One region of the Arthrobacter sp. FW306-06-A genome, then DNA from elsewhere that is predicted to be linked to it. Evidence: riboswitches for the same ligand, from Rfam matches in the RefSeq annotation. Region 1 holds a riboswitch; each other region holds the start of a gene.

Region 1 (4,643 bases):
TTCACGATTCATGCCTGCACCGCATCCATCCTTGTTGTTCCTGGTGTGCCCGGGACGCGTCTGTCCGGGACCCCTCTGCCCGGGACGCCCTGCAGCCTGCCCCCGTGGCGCCGCAGGAGCTCCGCCTCGGAGTGCGCCGCCGTCCTGATCCTGCTGCCCGCGTAGGGAACGCCGCCCCTCGACCTGAACCCGAGGGCCAGCCACACGCAGGTGGCCCGCTCAAGTGCCCACAGCGGAGCGAACCAGGCTGCCGAGGCGGGGAAGACGGCGGTACCGTTGTGCCGCCGTCGTCCAATCTCTGCAGCGGTGGTGATCGCCACGGCGAGTCCGCACAGGGTGGTTGCCCGCACTTTGCCCGGAAGGAACAGCGCGGCTGCGGCTGCCGGGAACAGGGCAAGCTCGGCGGCCAGCCGCCGGGGCTGGGCGAAGCCGTCGTACGCCTGGCGCACCCGCTGGCGCAGGAAATGCCGCACGGTGGGCGGCCTGCGGGCCACGAACAGGTCCGCAAGTGTCCGCTCGCTCCCGCCTGCGGCCTTGATGGTCCTAATGAGTTCGAGGTTTTCGAACAGGACGCCGGCATAGCCGCCGGTGGCCAGCAGCGCGTCGCGGCGCACCCCCAGCGTTCCCGGGTAGTCGGCCGACCAAGCGCGGTTGAGCAGGGTCCGGGCCGTGTCCCAGCGGGCGTGCCATGGGAGGGGGGTGAAGTAGTTCTGCGGGCGTACCACGTGAGCGGATTCCAGGTGATGGACGACGGCGGCGAGGGCCTCGCGCGTATAGCGGACGTCGTCGTCTGCGATGACAAGGAACGGCGCACCCGGGGTGCGCACGCCGGTCATGACGCCTGCCACCTTGCCGTTACTGACCTGCCCGTGAAGGGCAATGCTGTCCGGCGGGGTGTCCGGCCGGATGTGGCGGACCGCTGCCGGAAACGTGGCACGGTGCCGGTCGAAGAGGTCGGGGTCTGAGCCGTCCACCACGGTGACCGGAATCCAGCCCACCAGTTGGCGGAGGTAACCGGCCAACTCTGCCAGGCCCGAGTCCTCCGTCCAGCGCAGGGGAAGGATGTACTCCGCGTCGGAGACCAAACGGGGACGCCCTTCCCTTGCCCCGGGAGCGACTGCCGCGGGCGCGGCTGTCACGCTGCCGCCGGTACGGCCGCCCGGAGCGATGTCTGCCCGGCTTCCCAGGACGACATCAGGTGGGCGGTAAGGCGGCTGTCGATGGCCATGACCGCCGTCGCCCCGAACAGGACATCGGCAAGCAGTTGCGGTTCGGCTTCCACCAGGCCGCCGGCGAGGTCCCGTCCCGCAATCTGTTCGTGCACGGCGTCGGCCTCCACGTGCTCGTCAAAGTAGTGCGTGATGTCAGGGCCGAAGCCGTGCCGGCGGAATCCGTTGCCGTAGAAGCGGTTGGGCTGCGAGGAGGTCATTTCGTAGATGGCGAGGTGCCCGGTGATGGCACCGCGGAGCCGGCGGTTCAGGCCGCAGAGCGACATGAGGTTGACGGAAGCCAGGGAGATTGCCGGGACCGTGTCCACGTAGGCGCCGTAGCTGTCATCCAGGCCCAGGCCGCGCATGGTCCGGGCGAACAGCGCGCTGTGCATCCGCTCAGGCCGGCCGCCGCCGTATTCGTCCGCCTGGATTTCCACCAGGGCCGCCTTCGGCCTGCCGCTGAGCCGCGGAATGGCCCAGGTGTGCGGGTCGGCTTCCTTCAGCTGGTACATGGATTTGTGGACCAGGAACTCCTTGAGCTGGTCCAGGGTGGATTTCCGGGCCACGTAGCGGGACAGGCTGGGGCCGGTGTCCGTGGCGGCCAGGCCGAAGAGGACGTCGGCAACGGCGTCACTGGTCATGGCAATTCCGTCGGGCAGTTCGAAGTTTCCTGCCGCCTCCTTGGCGGCAGCGCGCAGTGCCGCTTCGAAGGGTTCCTCGATCAGCCGCCGGACCCTGATCAGCGCAGGCTCCCACTCCCAGCTGTCTGAAACGCCGTCCAGCCCGGAGTAATGGAGTTCGTAAAGGCAGAATAGTGCGAGTTGGATGTCCTCGTCGGCAATGATGTCGCCGGTTCCGGCCAGCTGCCGCACCACCAGGGAGTACAGCCCATCCAGGCCCGGCCCGGCGGCGTCCGGAGCCTGCGCCAGGACTTTGAACAGTGCGCTGCTGACGGGGCCTCTGGTTTCCGGGATTCTCATGGTGCTCCTTGGTCTGCCGCGCTGCTGACGGGAACGAACGCGGGGCCGACCATGGTGAGTCCCATGTGCCCGTACTCCTCGAAACCCGGGAGACAACATAGTAAGCATGATTACTAATAAAAGCTAAGCGCGCTTATTTCCATGCCTGGCGCCACCACGCACGGCCGGTCACATCCTGTCCGGTTGGCGCCCGCAGCCCTCAATCCAGCGCCGTTCGGTGTAAACTGGACCACGCCCGGATGGGCAAATCAAAAGCCTTACCCTAACCAAAAAGCAACACTAAAAACGACAGGGGAGCGCCGCCGTCGGGCATCCTGGCTAAAGCCGGGCACCGCAGGTGGGCGCTGAGAGTGCGGACCGCCGCAGACCCTCGAACCTGATCCGGTTAGTACCGGCGCAAGGGAGTCGAGTTCTCAAAGTGTCGCGGCTGCACGGCAACGGGCCGTCAGCCGGTCCACTTTCCCCTCCTGTTCCCCAGGAGGATCACATGAGCACTGCAGCAATCAAGAAGACCACCAGCAGGTCCTGGCGCGTCGTGGACATCGTGGTGGCCGCGCTGGTGGCCATCGCCGGCGGCGTCATCTTCTGGGCATGGGACCAGGGCGCGGCAGCACTGTCCGCCCCCATGAACGCGGCCTACCCGCCGCTCACCGGTCTGCTGGCCGGCGGATGGATGATTCCGGGCGTGCTGGGCATGCTCATCATCCGCAAGCCGGGCGCGGCGCTGTTCTGCGAGACCGTGGCCGCCACCGGAGAGCTGCTCATGGGCTCGCAGTACGGCGCCTCGGTCCTGTTCTCGGGGTTAATCCAGGGCCTGGGTGCGGAGATCATCTTCATCATCTTCGCCTACCGCAAGTTCAACCTGCCCGTCTCCCTGCTGGCAGGCGCCGCGGCCGGCTTCTTCTGCGGCCTGAATGACTCGTTCGCGCCGTGGGGCTGGAACATCGCCTACTCAGGTGCGGACAAGTTCGCCTACATCGTCCTCACCACCATCTCCGGCGCCGTCCTGGCCGGCGGCCTGTCCTGGCTCGCCACCCGCGGCCTGGCCCGCACCGGCGTACTGAGCTCCTTCGCGTCCCGCAGGGCTGCCACGGAGCCAGTCTTCTCCTGATGGCACCCTCCCAGGGCGCAGCCGGCGCCGTCCGCCCCGCGGCGGTCACTGCCCGCGGCTGGGGCTGGCGGCATGCCGGCAGGGCCAGGCCCGCGGTCCATGCCCTTGACCTGGACATCAGCCCCGGCGAGCGGGTGCTGCTGCTGGGCCCCTCGGGCGCCGGAAAGTCGACGCTCCTGCATGCGCTGGCCGGCGTACTGGGAGACATTGACGACGACGGCGAGGCGGGCGACGCCGACGAGTCGGGTTCGCTGCTGGTTGACGGCGCCGTGCCCCGCTCCCAGCGCGGCCGCGCCGGCCTGATGCAGCAGGACCCGGAGACGCAGGTGGTCCTGTCGCGGGTGGGGGACGACGTTGCGTTCGGAGCCGAGAACCTTGCCGTGCCGCGTGACGCCATCTGGGCGCGCGTGCACGAGGCGCTTGCCGACGTCGGACTGTCCCACCTCCCGCTGGACCACCCGACGTCGGCCCTGTCCGGCGGGCAAAAGCAGCGCCTGGCGCTGGCGGGGATCCTGGCCATGCGCCCGGGGCTGATCCTGCTGGATGAGCCCACCGCCAACCTGGACCCGGACGGGGTGCTGGAAGTCCGCGACGCCGTGGCGCGCTGCCTGGACAAGACCGGGGCCACCCTGGTGGTGGTGGAGCACCGGGTGTCGGTGTGGAAGGACCTGGTGGACCGGATCGTGGTCCTGCAGCCGGGCTCCGCCTCCGAGCCCGCCGTGCTGTTGGACGGGCCGCCGGACCGGGTACTCAGTGAGGCGCGCACCATGCTCGCCGCGGCGGGGGTGTGGGTTCCCGGCTACGTCCCGGCCGCCCGTGCCCGGGCTGCGGTGCAGGCGCCGGGAACGGGGAATCTCCTGCTGGCGGCCGAACAGCTGGGTGTTTCCCGCGAACGACCCCGCCGCAAGGGCTTCCGCAGGATCCCGCCCGTCCCCGTCCAGGAAGGCGTGGCCGCGCAGGTCCGCGCCGGGCAGGCCCTGGCCATCACCGGTCCCAACGGCGCCGGCAAGTCGACCTTCGCGCTGACCCTTGCCGGCCTCCTGGAGCCGGTCTCCGGAAAAGTCTCCGCCACCCTGGACCTCAGCCGGGGTGCGGGCATCGACCCGTTCCGGTGGAAGGCCGAGCAATTGATTTCCCGCGTAGGGACGGTGTTCCAGGAGCCTGAGCACCAGTTCGTGACCGGCAAAGTGCTGGATGAGCTGCGCTTTGGCCCCCGGCACCTGGGCCATGGTGAGGACCGGGTTGACGAGCTGCTGGAGCGGCTGCGGCTCACCCAGCTGGTGGATGCGAACCCGTACACGCTCTCCGGCGGTGAAAAGCGGCGGCTGTCTGTGGCCACCG
Region 2 (4,643 bases), 1.5 Mb from region 1:
AGCGCGACGACAGAATCCAGATCGCGGTCCTCGAAGACGGCGTGCTGGCCGAGCACTTCGTATCCAAGACCCAGCAGGACTCGTTGATCGGCAACGTGTACCTGGGCAAGGTCCAGAACGTCCTGCCGTCCATGGAAGCGGCGTTCGTGGACATCGGGCGCGGCCGCAACGCGGTCCTGTACGCCGGCGAGGTCAACTGGGAAGCGGTGAACCTCGAGGGCAAGCAGCGCCGCATCGAAAACGCGCTGAAGTCCGGCGATACCGTCCTGGTCCAGGTCACCAAGGACCCCGTGGGCCACAAGGGTGCCCGCCTCACCAGCCAGATCTCGCTGCCCGGACGCTACCTGGTGTACGTACCCGGCGGGTCCATGACCGGCATCTCCCGCAAGCTGCCCGACGTCGAACGGAACCGCCTCAAGCGCATCCTCAAAGACCGCCTGCCCGAGCACGCCGGCGTCATTGTCCGCACTGCCGCCGAGGGCGCTTCCGAGGAAGAGCTCACGCACGACATCAACAGGCTGCGGGCCCAGTGGGAAGGCATCGAAAGCCAGTCGGCCTCCACCAAGATCCTGGCCCCCGAACTGCTCTACGGCGAACCGGACCTGACCATCAAGGTGGTCCGCGACGTCTTCAACGAGGACTTCTCCAAGCTCATCATCTCGGGCGAGGAAGCCTGGGACACCATCGAGGCCTACGTAACCTACGTGGCCCCGGACCTGGTGGGCCGTCTCGAGAAGTGGACCAAGGACCAGGACATCTTCTCCGCTTGGCGCATCGACGAGCAGATCCACAAGGCCCTCGAACGGAAGGTCTTCCTTCCCTCGGGCGGCTCCCTGGTGATCGATCGCACCGAGGCCATGACCGTGGTGGACGTCAACACCGGCAAGTTCACCGGCAGCGGCGGCAACCTCGAGGAAACTGTCACCAAGAACAACCTCGAAGCTGCCGAGGAAGTGGTACGCCAGCTGCGGCTGCGCGACATCGGCGGCATTATCGTGATCGACTTCATCGACATGGTGCTCGAATCCAACCGCGACCTGGTGCTGCGCCGCCTGGTGGAATGCCTGGGCCGCGACCGGACCAAGCACCAGGTTGCCGAAGTGACCTCTCTCGGCCTGGTCCAGATGACCCGCAAGCGCATGGGCACCGGGCTCCTGGAAGTCTTCGGCGAGCAGTGCGAGGCCTGCGCCGGCCGCGGCGTGGTGACCCACGACGATCCCGTGGAGCACCGCCGGGCCAATGTCGTGGCCGCCGAGCACCACCACGTCCAGCGCAATGACAACCGGCCCGAAGCCCGGCCGGAAGCCCACCGCACCGAAAGCCAGCGGACCGACAACAACCAGCCGGGCGCACGTTCGGAACGAAAGCGGCGGCGCGGACGCAACGGCCAGCAGCCCGAGGCCGCTCCGGCTCCTGCCGTCCAGGTCCACACCGTCCACCCGGACCCTACGGACGCTGAGCGGCATGCCAAGGCAGAAGCAACCCGCCTTGCCCTGGCCAACATCGCCGCTGCTGCCCACGCCGCCCACCTGCACGACGAAGAGGTGGCGGCAACCCGGCAGGTGCCCGCCGCCCCGCCTGCGCCGGCTCCGGCGGAGGAGAAACACGACGCCGACGCCCCCACGCGTCCGGCGGCTGTCCTGACATTCGGTGGCGAGGAAGTCCCGCTTCCGTTCGTGGAGCATGCGGAGGAGCAGCAGCCCAAGCCGGCTCTCACCTTGGACCGGCTCGCTGAAGCGTTCGCCCACCTGGGCCAGCCGGCGTCGTCCGTGGAGGACGCTCCGGCCAGGACCGCGGAGGTGCCGCAGGCAGCCGAACCGTCCGCACCGGCACCGGCCACGCCGGAATCAGGGGCTGAAGCCGGGGGAGCGGAAGCCCGCACCGCGGTGGAAGTTCCAGGCGAAAAGGACTATTCGGACCACACGCTGGAACAGTCCCGGCAGCGCCGTCCGCGGCGCCACCGGGGTGCCAGCCGTGCGCAGGGTGCCGCCAACGAGACCGCCGTCCAGCACCACGAAAACGTCCAGTCGACTGCCGGAGGCCATTCGCACGCGGCCAAGGCCCCGGAAATGGATAAGGCACAGGCCACCGCCGAACCGGGCAAGGCGGCAGCGGAACCGATTATCCTCGGCGTCGGCGTCCCGGCTTCGGAGCTGTAAGCCGGAAGCCCCGGACAGGCAACAAAGACACATTCAGGAGTCCCCGCTTTGTGGACGGTTCCCCGGTGAATGACACGGGGAACAGTCCCAGGGCGGGGACTCCTGCGTGCGGCACCCACCCCTTTGCGGCAGGTGCTGTCACCTTTCCTGGGAATACGCCCCAGCGGCTAGGCTGGAAACCGACACGGGGTGCCGCGCAAAAGGCCGGCTGAGATCCACACCCGTTGAACCTGTCCGGCTAGTACCGGCGAAGGGATGTCTCTTGTCTTCAACCCTTTCCATGCCCCTGCCAGCTGCATTCGATGCACCCATTGAGTTGCCGGCAGGCCGTGACGTTCCACGCGTCCTCTCCATCGCGGGCTCGGACCCGTCAGGCGGAGCGGGCATCCAGGCAGACCTTAAGAGCATCGCCGCGCATGGCGGCTATGGCATGGCCGCCATCACCGCCCTCACAGCCCAGAACACCCAGGGCGTGCAGGCCGTGCACGTTCCTCCGGCCGCTTTCCTGGCCCAGCAGCTGGATGCCGTCAGCGACGACATCAACATCGACGCCGTCAAGATCGGCATGCTGGGTGACAGGGAAGTGATCCGCACTGTGCGCGGCTGGCTCGAAAAGGTGCGTCCCGACGTCGTGGTTCTCGATCCGGTGATGGTTGCCACCAGCGGCGACCGGCTGCTGAAGGAATCGGCGGAAGCGGCACTTCGGGAACTGCTGCCCCTTGCCCACCTCATCACCCCCAACCTGCCCGAGCTTGCCATGCTGATGGGCGCTGCCCCTGCGGAGAGCTGGGATGAGGCGCTGGCCCAGGGCAGGCGCCTGGCCGATGCCACCGGGGCCACAATCCTGGTCAAGGGCGGGCACCTGGCGGGGGAGCGCTGTCCGGACGCTCTGGTCAACACCGCGGGCCTGCTCGGGGAGGAGATAGTGGAAGTCCCGGGACCCCGTATTGCCACCCGCAACAGCCACGGCACGGGATGCTCCCTTTCCTCCGCAATGGCAACCGTGCAGGCACGCCTGGGCGACTGGGAAGCAACACTGCGGACCGTCAAGCCCTGGCTGGCCGGCGCCCTCGAGAACTCGGGCCAGCTGTCAGTGGGCCGGGGGAACGGGCCAGTGCACCACTTCCACCATCTGCGGCCGGCACTGCAGGAAGGCGGCTTCGCGGCCCGGCTATGGACGGAAGCCCAACAGGACCTCGACGACATCTACGCGCTTGACTTCATCCGCGGCCTGGCCGCGGGAGACCTGGCCGAGAAGGACTTCGCCTACTACCTGGCCCAGGACGCCCTTTACCTCAACGGGTACTCCCGCGTTCTGGCCCGCACCAGCGCCCTGGCCCCCTCGGAGGCCGAACAATTGTTCTGGGCAGGATCGGCCCAGAATTGCCTCGAAGTGGAAACGGAACTCCACCGCTCCTGGCTCAGCACACGGCCGGTCCAGGGCGGCCTGGGCCCCGTCACCAAGGCCTACGTTGACCACCTCACAGCAGCATCGGCGTCGGGCAGCTACGCAGTCCTGGCGGCAGCCGTCCTGCCCTGCTTCTGGCTCTACGCCGAGGTGGGCAGGAAGCTGCACTCCCAGTTCCTTTCCAGCTGTGAGCCTGAAGGGCACGCCTACGCGGCGTGGCTGCGCACCTACGCCGACGAGGGCTTCGCCGAAGCCACCCGCCGGGCCATCGCCATCGTGGATGGGGCGGGGCGGAAAGCGTCGGACCATGAAAGAGCAGCGATGGTCACCGCGTTCAAGCAGTCCTGCCGCTTGGAAGTGGAATTCTTCGACGCGCCGAGACTTCATTCCTGACCGCTGCCGGCAGCGCCGCCGCTATGATGGAGTGGCATGGTTGCGGTGCTGCCCGCCGGGTTTGTGGTTACTACCACAGCGGGGCCGCCGGAACCAGCCTCATTTGCGGCCGTGGACGGATTTAGCGTATTCTGGATCTTCGGTGCTTACGCCAACACTTGGGTTATGACCCTGGGGCATTCTGCTGTGTATAACAAGCGGACTGCTCCACCGGGACGGCTCACGGATTTCCCCGGGGAATCCACGGCGTTGAGGCACAGCGGGATCCCAGCCAATTTCCGAGCCGGGTGCCGCACGCAAATTTTGTAATAAACGTCGAGAGAAGTGAGTTCCCAAGTGGTGTACGCGATTGTCCGCGCAGGCGGCCGCCAAGAGAAGGTTTCCGTTGGAGACTTCGTTACCCTGAACCGCGTCGCCGGTGGAGCCGGCAGCACCATCGAGCTGCCCGCACTGCTCCTGGTTGACGGTGACAAAGTCACCTCCGCCGCCGCTGACCTGGCCAAGGTAACTGTTACGGCTGAAATCCTCCAGGACCTCCGTGGTCCTAAGATTGTCATCCAGAAGTACAAGAACAAGACCGGCTACAAGAAGCGCCAGGGTCACCGCCAGGAACTGACCAAGGTCAAGATCACCGGCATCAAGTAACCCACCGGTTACTGTTCAGGTTTTCCAACAGATTCCCC
Region 3 (4,643 bases), 1.0 Mb from region 1:
TATGGGCGACGGCGACGCCCAGCTTCCCGCCGTCCGTCGCCTGCCCGTTGTCAGCCAGCGGGCGTCCGGTGACCTGGCTGACGAGTGTGGTGATGGAGGCGCCGTCGGCCACCGTGTGCGGGTTTCCGTTGAGGGTGATGTTCACGCTGTTTCCTTGGTGTGGGTGCCATTGTCGTGGAGGCCGTGGGTGGCCGTTCCCGGGCCGGAGAACCGGCCCGGGCGGAAGGGGACCCAGCGGGGGTCGGCTTTTCCGTCGAGCAGATCCGTGCAGATGGCTGCTGCAGCGGGTGTGAGCAGGACGCCGTGCCGGAAAAAACCGGTGGCGATGATGAGCCCCGGAACGTAACCGGCTTCCGTTGCGGATCCTTCGCTTCTTAAGGCCAGGTCCACCGGCACCCTTCCCAGCAGCGGCGCATTGTCCGGGGTTCCCGGGCGGGCCCGGGCCGTGCATTCCAGAAGTTCGAGCTCGGCGACGGCGGGAACCAGCGCCTGGGCATCGCGCAGCAGCTGGTAGACGCCGCCGGCACTGACGGCGTCGGACAGGGCGTCCTCGCGCTGGGTGGCTCCGATCACCACGGTCCCGTCCCGGCGCGGAACGATGTACACCGGAACTCCGTGCACCAGTCCCCGCACCGTTGCGGTCACCAGGGGCTGGAGGGGGCCGGGCACTGCAAGCCGGAGGATGTCCCCGTGGACGGGACGCAGGGGCAGCTCGAGGCCATGGGGGAGGTCCGCGAGCGCCCCCGCCTGCAGCCCGTTGGCCACCACGGTTTCCGCTGCCAGGACGGTGCCGCCACCGGCGAGCCGAACCCCCGTAACGATGCCGTCCTCCCACAACAGCCCGCTTGCCCGCTCCGGCACTGCGTAACCGTCCACTGCCCCTGCCACGGCGAGGTGGTGCGTTTCGCGGGCGCCGCCGGCCAGTGCCAGCCGCAGGGCCGCCACCAGCCGGCGGGGATCCACCTGGTGGTCCCCCGGGGTATCGAGGGCGCAGGCGATGGCGGGGCTGAGGAGGGGTTCGCGTTTGCGGGCCTCCCGGACGGTCAGGGGTTCCACGGACAGCCCGCTCGCCTGTTGAACTGTGCGCAGGTCCATCAGGGCGCGGCGGTCGGCGGCGTCGGCGCCCACGGCGAGTGTCGGCGTCGTGAGGTATCCGGAATCCGTGCCCGATGCATCGGCGACGGCGGCCGCGAATGCCGGCCACCGTGACGATGCCTCCAGCATGAGTTCCAGGAGGTCCTCCTCCTGGTAGTGCAGTTCGCTCACGGGGGCCAGCATGCCGGCGGCAGCCCAGCTCGCGCCGGAACCTGGCGCGTCGTCAATGAGGACGACGGAGCGTCCGGAACGCTGCAGTTCCCAGGCGATACCGTGTCCCACCACTCCCCCGCCAATGACGGCGACGTCGGCACGAAGGGTGGGGGGAATGGACGCATCAACGGACGAGGGCTGGGTGGTGCCGGGGGTACGCATCTGGGTTCCTTCCCTACGCCGGCATTAACCGGATCAGGTCAAGCGGTCGGCTCTGACGCCCTCTCAGCCCGGCGCTTTGTGACAGCTGCCGCGGGCTCCCGCAGTACCTCCCCAGTTTAGAGGAATTAGGCTTGCAGGCATGAATGCGACCACCCCTTCCCTTCCCGCAGGTTCCCACGCTCCGGCCGGCGGAGTTGCCAATGCCGAGGTTGTCAACGCCCGCGACAGCGAGGCCCTTAAGGCTGCCCGCCTGTATCTCTGCACCGATGCACGGCGGGACCGCGGCGATTTTGCGGAGTTCGTGGACGCGGCCTTTGCCGGCGGCGTGGACATCATTCAGCTGCGTGACAAGACCATCGAGGCAGCCGAGGAACTGGACCTTTTGGCTGTGCTGAAGGAAGTGGCGGTGCGGCGCGGCAAGCTGTGGGCGGTCAACGACCGCGCCGACATCGCCGTGCTTTCCGGGGCCCCGGTGTTCCATATCGGCCAGAAGGACCTGCCGCTGGCGGCCGCACGCACGCTGGTCGACGGCAACGCCGCCATCGGACTCTCCAGCCATACGCCCGAGCAGGTGGATGCCGCCCTTGCCGCAACTGCCGCACCGTCCGGGCTGGACTACTTCTGCGTGGGCCCTGTCTGGGCTACGCCCACCAAACCCGGCAGGGCCGCCGTCGGTCCCGAACTGGTCAAGTACGCGGCCGAGGCGTCACGGCAGGCTGCGGACCCGGTGCCCTGGTTTGCCATCGGCGGCATCGACCACGGCAACGTCCGCCAGGTGGCGGAGGCGGGTGCGCGCAGGATCGTGGTGGTCCGGGCCATCACCGAAGCCCCTGATCCCGCCGCAGCTGCTGCCTCCCTCCTCGACGCGCTGGACGCTGCCGGTTCCTGAGCCTGCTTAATCGCGGAACTTGGGGCTACGCTGAATTTTGTGTCACATCATCGGCTGGCTCCCAACGTCCACGACCATAAGAACGCCTTGGAAGAGGCGTTGGGCCTGCTGCGGACGGAGCTTGAGCTTCCGGGCCCGTATCCCGCAGAAGCCGTGGAAGACGCCCTGGCTGCCGTTGCGGCGCTGCAGCTGCCGTCCTACGACCTGACCGCCGTCGAGTTTGTCACCATCGACCCGGCATCCTCCACGGACCTGGACCAGGCAGTGTTTATTGAATTGGACGGGGACGGCTACCGCGTGATGTACGCGATCGCCGATGTTCCAGCCTTCGTTGCGCCGGGAGGCCCCCTGGACGCGGAGACGCGGCGGCGCGGACAGACGTTCTACGCTCCTGACGGCCGGATCCCACTGCACCCGGAGGTCATCAGCGAAGGGGCCGGGAGCCTGCTGCCCGGCCAGGAGTGTTCGGCCTTCGTCTGGGATTTCACGCTCGACGGCGAAGCAACCGTACTGACGGTCAGCGTCCGTCGCGCGAGGGTCCGCAGCCGCGACAAGCTCAGCTACCGGGGCGCCCAGGCAGCCCTCGACGCCGGGACCGCCCCGCCCGTGCTCCAGCTGCTCCGTGAGGTGGGCCTGAAGCGGGTGGCACTGGAACGGGCGCGTGAAGGTGCAAGCCTGAACATGCCTGAGCAGGAGATTGTCCAGCTGCCCGACGGCGGCTACCGGATTGACGCTGTTCCACAGCTTCCGGTGGAGGACTGGAACGCGCAGATTTCGCTGATGACCGGGATGGCGGCGGCGCAGCTCATGCTGGAGGGCAAGGTGGGCATCCTGCGCACCATGCCGGCCCCGGACGAACGGTCGCTGAAGCATTTTCGCCTGCAGACCGAGGTGCTGGGCAGGCCATGGGACGGCGAAGTCAGCTATGGCGAGTATCTGCGGTCCCTGGACCCCACCGATCCGCGGCAGCTGGCCATCATGCATTCGGCAGGCATGCTGTTCCGCGGAGCCTCCTACACCGCCTTCGACGGGACCGTCCCCGAGGATGGGATCCAGTCCGCCATCGGCGCTGCCTATGCCCACACCACCGCGCCGCTGCGCCGGTTAGTGGACCGCTTCGTGCTGGTCATCTGCGAGGCCCTGAGCAACGGCGGCGATGTTCCCGGCTGGGCGCGGGAGGCCCTGCCGCTGCTGCCGGGCATCATGGCAGGCTCGGACCAACTGGCGTCACGGATGGAACGCCTGGCCCTGGATACTGTGGAGGCGGCCCTGCTGCTGAACCACATCGGGCAGGAGTTCGACGCGATCGTGATCTCCGGGTCCAAGCCGCAGAACGGGAACACTAACGGCAACGGGAAAAACGGCAAGAACGGCAACGGCAGCTCCGGGATCATCCAGATTGCCGAACCCGCAGTGACGGCGCGCTGCGCCGGCGAGCTGGAGTCCGGCACCAAGGTCCGGGTCCGGCTGGTGTCCTCAGACATCACCACGCGGGAGATCCACTTCGAACTCGTCTCCTAAAGGGCCAGCGGAACGCCCCGGGCGGGAGGAAACCGTGGTTCCACGCCCATGCGGCTAGACTTGAAGGGTAGAACTGGATGCCCGGTCGTTGATTTCCTCGATTTGAAACCAACAAGCCCGCCCCTACGCGATCTTGAGATTTACCCGTTGGTCACCAGTGCCAGCATTTAGATAGCCCGCGATCGGCTTCCACTGGAATCGCTTGCGCGCCTGAGCGTGCTCCGGAGCGGCCAGCCTTGGCCGGCCCGTTGAGCAGGCAGCGCCATTGCCCAAATGAATAAGGAAACTCCCCTGTGAGTGAATTGCATACCCACCAGCTCCTCAGCGATGAGTCCGGCACGGAAACTATCGAGCCGGAAGAAACCATCATCTCCGACGAGACGCCGCACGAGATCGCGGAGAAGTCCTTTGCCGACTACAACGTGCGCGCGGACATCGTTGAGTCCCTGGCGGACGCCGGGATTACCCACCCCTTCCCCATCCAGGCCATGACCCTGCCGGTGGCTCTTGCCGGCCATGACATCATCGGCCAGGCCAAGACCGGCACCGGCAAGACCCTGGGCTTCGGTATTCCCGCACTGCAACGGGTCATCGGCCAGGACGACCCCGGATACGCCAAACTCGCCGTTCCCGGAGCCCCGCAGGCCCTCGTGATCGTCCCCACCCGCGAGCTTGCCGTGCAGGTGGCCAGCGATCTGCAGACGGCATCCCGCAAACGCAACGCCAGGATCACCACCATCTATGGTGGCCGCGCCTACGAGCC
Region 4 (4,643 bases), 1.4 Mb from region 1:
TACTGGGCGGCCGTGGCGACGGTGGCGGCCAGGGAAGCCTGGTCTTCGAACAGCAGGGCGGTGTGGAACAGGCCCGCCTCTCCCCTGCCGGGAATATGCAGTCCCGGCGCCGGGGCCAGGTGGACCAGCGGCCTGCCGAGCCGGCCAAGGTAGAGTCCGCCGTCCTGCTCAGCCACCACCTCGAGTCCCAGCGCGCGCTGGTAGTAGTCGGCCATGAGCTTCATGTCGCCCACCTTGAGCATCACGGTGCCCATGGCGAGGTCGGCAGGAAGAAGATCCTGGCTGCTGGCTGCTGCGGTCATTGATGGCTCCTTGTGTTGGAGGCCGTCCCAATGGCGGCCTGTCACACATTAAAATTACTTGAAGCTTCAATTTATTCCAAGTCCCCAAGGGCCCTCTGGTCAGCGGATGATGCGGCCGCCCAGCACCACATGCTCAAGCGACCTGATGGTCTCCGGCACGGCCCGGGGGTCTTCCCGGCACACCACCGCGTCGGCCCGCGCTCCTTCCGCCAGGACGCCCGCCCCCAGCCAGGTCCGGGCGGCCCAGCATGCGGCATCCAGTGCTGCCGTCATTGGCAGGCCGGCGCCGTGCAGTTCAAGGATTTCGTCCGCGATCCTGCCGTGGCGGATTGTGCTGCCGGCATCGGTTCCGGCAAAGATGCGCACGCCGGCTGCGTGGGCCTCGGCCGCCCGTTCCAGCCTGCGTTCCCACAGGGCGCGCATGTGGGCGGCGTAGCGCGGGAACTTGGAATCCGCCTGCGCCGCGATGTCCGGAAAGGTGGCGATATTGATGAGGGTGGGCACGATCGGTATGCCCTGTTCGGCGAACCGGGGCAGGTGGCGGGGCAGGAGGCCCGTGGCATGTTCAATGCAGTCGATTCCGGCATCCAGCATCTGGTCCAGGGTGTCCTCGGCGAAACAGTGGGCGGTCACCCGGGCACCTTCGTCATGCGCTGCCTGGACGGCGTCACGGACGACGGCGGCGGGAAAGGAAGGAGCCAGGTCACCGGCGCCGCGGTCAATCCAGTCCCCCACCAGCTTGACCCAGCCGTCGCCGTCGCGCGCCTGCTTGCGGACGGCCTCCACGAGGCCCTCCGGCTCCACTTCCTCCGCGAAGCCGCGCAGGTAGCGCCGCGTTCGGGCGATGTGCCGCCCGGCACGGATCAGCAGCGGGAAATCCCCGCGGCCCTGCATCCAGCGGGTGTCGGCCGGTGAACCGGCGTCACGGACCAGCAGGGTTCCTGCGTTGAGGTCAGCCAGGGCCTGCTCCGCAGCCGTGGCGGCGTCAACGGGGCCGCCCGGTCCCAGCCCGATGTGGCAGTGCGCGTCAACGAAACCCGGCAGTACCCAGCCATGGAGGACCCTGCCCGGCTCCGTCACGGGACGGGTGAAGGTGAGGCTCCCGTCCACGGACCAAAGCCCGTACCGGATGCTGTCGGGTCCGGTCAGGACGGGTCCGCTGAATTCAATGACTTGTGGCATCAGGACTTCCTTTCATTGCCCGGACAGGCTAGCACCGCGGATTGTGACAACGCGGTCCCAGGGGCCTGTGGTAGCTTCGTTCCTGACCACACGGGTGCCCCTGCAGGGGCTGAGATCGGGCTGACGCGGCCTGCGACCGTTGAACCTGTCCGGGTAATGCCGGCGAAGGAAGTGAGTATTCCCTTGAGTACACAAAACACCCAGTTAAACGCTGCCCAAATCCAGGCAGAAACAACAGCGGACGCTCAGACAGCACTTCAGGTGACCCAGTCCCTGAAGTCGCATTCGCTGGCCTTTATCGAAGATCCCGGCGCCGGGATCCGGGTGCCGGTAACGGAAATTTCCCTTGAGCCATCCCCCAACGGCCGGCCCAACGAACCGTTCCGCACCTACCGGACAGCGGGGCCGGGCAGCGACCCCGTCCGGGGCCTTCAGCCCTTCCGTTCGGAGTGGATTGAGGCACGGGCAGACACCGAGGCGTACACCGGCAGGGAGCGCAACCTGCTCGATGACGGCCGCTCGGCAGTCCGCCGGGGTGCCGCCTCTGCAGAATGGAAGGGCGCCCGGCCGGTGCCCCGCCGCGCCGTCGACGGCCGGACAGTGACGCAGATGCACTATGCCCGGCAGGGCATCATCACCCAGGAAATGCGGTTCGTGGCGCTGCGGGAAAACTGCGACGTCGAGCTGGTCCGCAGCGAGCTGGCCGCCGGCCGCGCGATCATCCCCAGCAACATCAACCATCCCGAGTCCGAGCCGATGATCATCGGCAAGGCCTTCCTGGTGAAGATCAACGCCAACATCGGCAATTCCGCGGTCACCAGCTCCATCGCGGAGGAGGTGGACAAGCTGCAGTGGGCCACGCAGTGGGGCGCCGACACCGTCATGGACCTGTCCACCGGCGACGACATCCACACCACCAGGGAATGGATCATCCGCAACTCCCCCGTCCCCATCGGGACAGTACCGATCTACCAAGCCCTGGAAAAGGTCAACGGCGAGGCCAACGCGCTGACATGGGAGATTTTCCGCGACACTGTCATTGAACAGTGCGAGCAGGGCGTTGACTACATGACCATCCACGCCGGCGTGCTGCTGCGGTACGTCCCGCTCACAGCCAACCGCGTAACGGGCATCGTCTCGCGCGGCGGCTCCATCATGGCCGGCTGGTGCCTGGCCCACCACCAGGAAAACTTCCTGTACACGCACTTCGATGAGCTATGCGAGATCTTCGCGAAGTACGACGTTGCGTTTTCCCTGGGTGACGGTCTGCGCCCCGGTTCCACCGCTGACGCCAACGACGCCGCCCAGTTCGCGGAGCTGGACACGCTGGCCGAGCTGACGCAGCGCGCCTGGGAATACGACGTGCAGGTGATGGTGGAAGGCCCTGGCCACGTCCCCTTCCACCTGGTCCGGGAAAACGTCGAGCGCCAGCAAGAGCTGTGCAAGGGCGCGCCGTTCTACACCCTGGGGCCGCTGGTGACTGATGTTGCCCCGGGCTATGACCACATCACGTCGGCCATCGGTGCCACCGAGATTGCCCGGTACGGGACCGCGATGCTCTGCTACGTCACCCCGAAGGAACACCTGGGCCTGCCCAACAAGGACGACGTGAAGACCGGCGTGATCACCTACAAGATCGCCGCCCATGCTGCGGACCTGGCCAAGGGCCACCCGGGCGCGCACGAGCGGGACGACGCGCTGTCCAAGGCCCGTTTCGAGTTCCGCTGGCGGGACCAGTTCGCGCTGTCCCTGGACCCTGTCACCGCCGAGGCGTTCCACGATGAGACGCTGCCGGCCGAGCCCGCCAAAACGGCGCACTTCTGCTCGATGTGCGGGCCTAAGTTCTGCTCCATGCGGATCAGCCAGGACATCCGTGATGAATTCGGCTCCGCGGAGGCCCAAGCGGCGCTTGCCGGCGTGGCATCGGGGATGCGGGAGAAGAGCGAGGAGTTCCTGGCCGCGGGCGGCAAGGTGTACCTGCCGGAGCTGCGGGTTCCCGCGGAAAGCTAGGACGCCCGGGCCGGCTGGCTCCGGCTGACCTGCCGAATGAACTGCCGGATTGCCTGGTCCCCCTCCGGGGAGTCCTGGGGCCGGTGCCCTCCCGTGGCAACGCGGTGCAGGGCGCCGGTCTCCCGAAGGTACCCGGCGATTTCCTCATACAGCGGCTCCCAGCCGCCGGTCAGGACCAGCGTGGGCACGCCGGGGACGATGTGCAGCGGCGCCTCCCAGGACGGCGACTGGAGCCGGAGCCTGCGGGCGGACCTCTTCTCCTCGGCGGTGGCCGGCTCCTGGAGGTCCGTGGCATAGACCCGGCGGACGAATTCGCGCTGGAAGTCCTCGTCGCTTAGCTGGTGGCGCACCTCGAAGAGGGGCTGCATCAAGCTGATGTGGGCGGCTGTGGCCGGCAGTTCCGCGGTCAGCGACAGGCACGCCGGTTCCACCAGGGTCAATGAGAAGACCAGGTCCGGGCTTTCCACCGCGGCCATCATGGCGGCGATTGCCCCTTGGGAATGGGCCACAACGTGCCCGCCGGCGGCGCCGCGGCCGTCATCGGCGAGGGAGCGCAGGATGATGGCGGTGTCTGCGGCGAAGGAGGACTCCAGCGGCTCCGCGACGGCATCGTAGCCGTGCCGCCGGAGGAACAGGGCGTCATAGGACAGTGCCATGCCGTGCTGGCGCGGCCACGCGGCAGCGCCAAAGTTTCCGGCGCCGTGCACGAACACTACCCTCTGCTTGAACATGTCCCAACCCTATTCCACGGTGCCGACATCCCCACCGAAAAGCGCCAGGTGTCGTCTTGAGCGATCAAAACGACACCTGGCGCTGCACGATGATGGTGAACTGCTACTTGCCCAGGAACTTGTCGAAGCCCTTGGGGAGGTTCAGCTGGGACGGGTCGAAGTCGCTGCCCTGCTGGCCGAAGGCGGCCCCGGTGGGCAGTGCCTTGGCCGCATTGGCGCGCCGGGCTTCGGCTTCCTTGCGCTCCTGCGCAGCCTTGGCCGGGTTGCCGGACTTTGCCTTTTTCTTGGGCGCGTTCTTGGCGTTCTTGCGGGCACCGCCGCCGGCACCAGGCAGGCCGGGCATCCCGGGCATTCCCGGCATGCCGCCCTGGGCCATCTTCTTCATCATCTTCTGGGCCTGCGCAAACCGCTCCAGCAA

Evidence for each region. Region 1 has a riboswitch for thiamine pyrophosphate ahead of LFT49_RS19220 (ECF transporter S component). Riboswitches for the same ligand answer to the same signal wherever they lie in the genome.
Region 2: linked by a shared signal. The riboswitch ahead of thiD (bifunctional hydroxymethylpyrimidine kinase/phosphomethylpyrimidine kinase) and the one ahead of LFT49_RS19220 (ECF transporter S component) in region 1 are both predicted to bind thiamine pyrophosphate.
Region 3: linked by a shared signal. The riboswitch ahead of thiO (glycine oxidase ThiO) and the one ahead of LFT49_RS19220 (ECF transporter S component) in region 1 are both predicted to bind thiamine pyrophosphate.
Region 4: linked by a shared signal. The riboswitch ahead of thiC (phosphomethylpyrimidine synthase ThiC) and the one ahead of LFT49_RS19220 (ECF transporter S component) in region 1 are both predicted to bind thiamine pyrophosphate.

The regions. Positions count from the first base shown of each region.
Region 1 covers NZ_CP084552.1:4,097,608-4,102,250, reverse strand. The annotation lists gene LFT49_RS19235 (CDGSH iron-sulfur domain-containing protein) at 1-12, opposite strand, end outside; gene LFT49_RS19230 (glycosyltransferase) at 9-1,139, opposite strand; gene LFT49_RS19225 (iron-containing redox enzyme family protein) at 1,136-2,191, opposite strand; TPP riboswitch at 2,472-2,612, shown strand; gene LFT49_RS19220 (ECF transporter S component) at 2,679-3,302, shown strand; gene LFT49_RS19215 (ABC transporter ATP-binding protein) at 3,302-4,643, shown strand, end outside.
Region 2 covers NZ_CP084552.1:2,572,280-2,576,922, reverse strand. The annotation lists gene LFT49_RS11885 (Rne/Rng family ribonuclease) at 1-2,159, shown strand, start outside; TPP riboswitch at 2,335-2,432, shown strand; gene thiD (bifunctional hydroxymethylpyrimidine kinase/phosphomethylpyrimidine kinase) at 2,440-3,960, shown strand; gene rplU (50S ribosomal protein L21) at 4,297-4,605, shown strand.
Region 3 covers NZ_CP084552.1:3,059,202-3,063,844, forward strand. The annotation lists gene thiS (sulfur carrier protein ThiS) at 1-145, opposite strand, end outside; gene thiO (glycine oxidase ThiO) at 142-1,470, opposite strand; TPP riboswitch at 1,464-1,582, opposite strand; gene thiE (thiamine phosphate synthase) at 1,610-2,359, shown strand; gene LFT49_RS14235 (RNB domain-containing ribonuclease) at 2,399-3,880, shown strand; gene LFT49_RS14240 (DEAD/DEAH box helicase) at 4,174-4,643, shown strand, end outside.
Region 4 covers NZ_CP084552.1:2,722,090-2,726,732, forward strand. The annotation lists gene LFT49_RS12750 (VOC family protein) at 1-302, opposite strand, end outside; gene LFT49_RS12755 (amidohydrolase family protein) at 402-1,484, opposite strand; TPP riboswitch at 1,565-1,672, shown strand; gene thiC (phosphomethylpyrimidine synthase ThiC) at 1,668-3,494, shown strand; gene LFT49_RS12765 (alpha/beta hydrolase) at 3,491-4,225, opposite strand; gene ffh (signal recognition particle protein) at 4,329-4,643, opposite strand, start outside.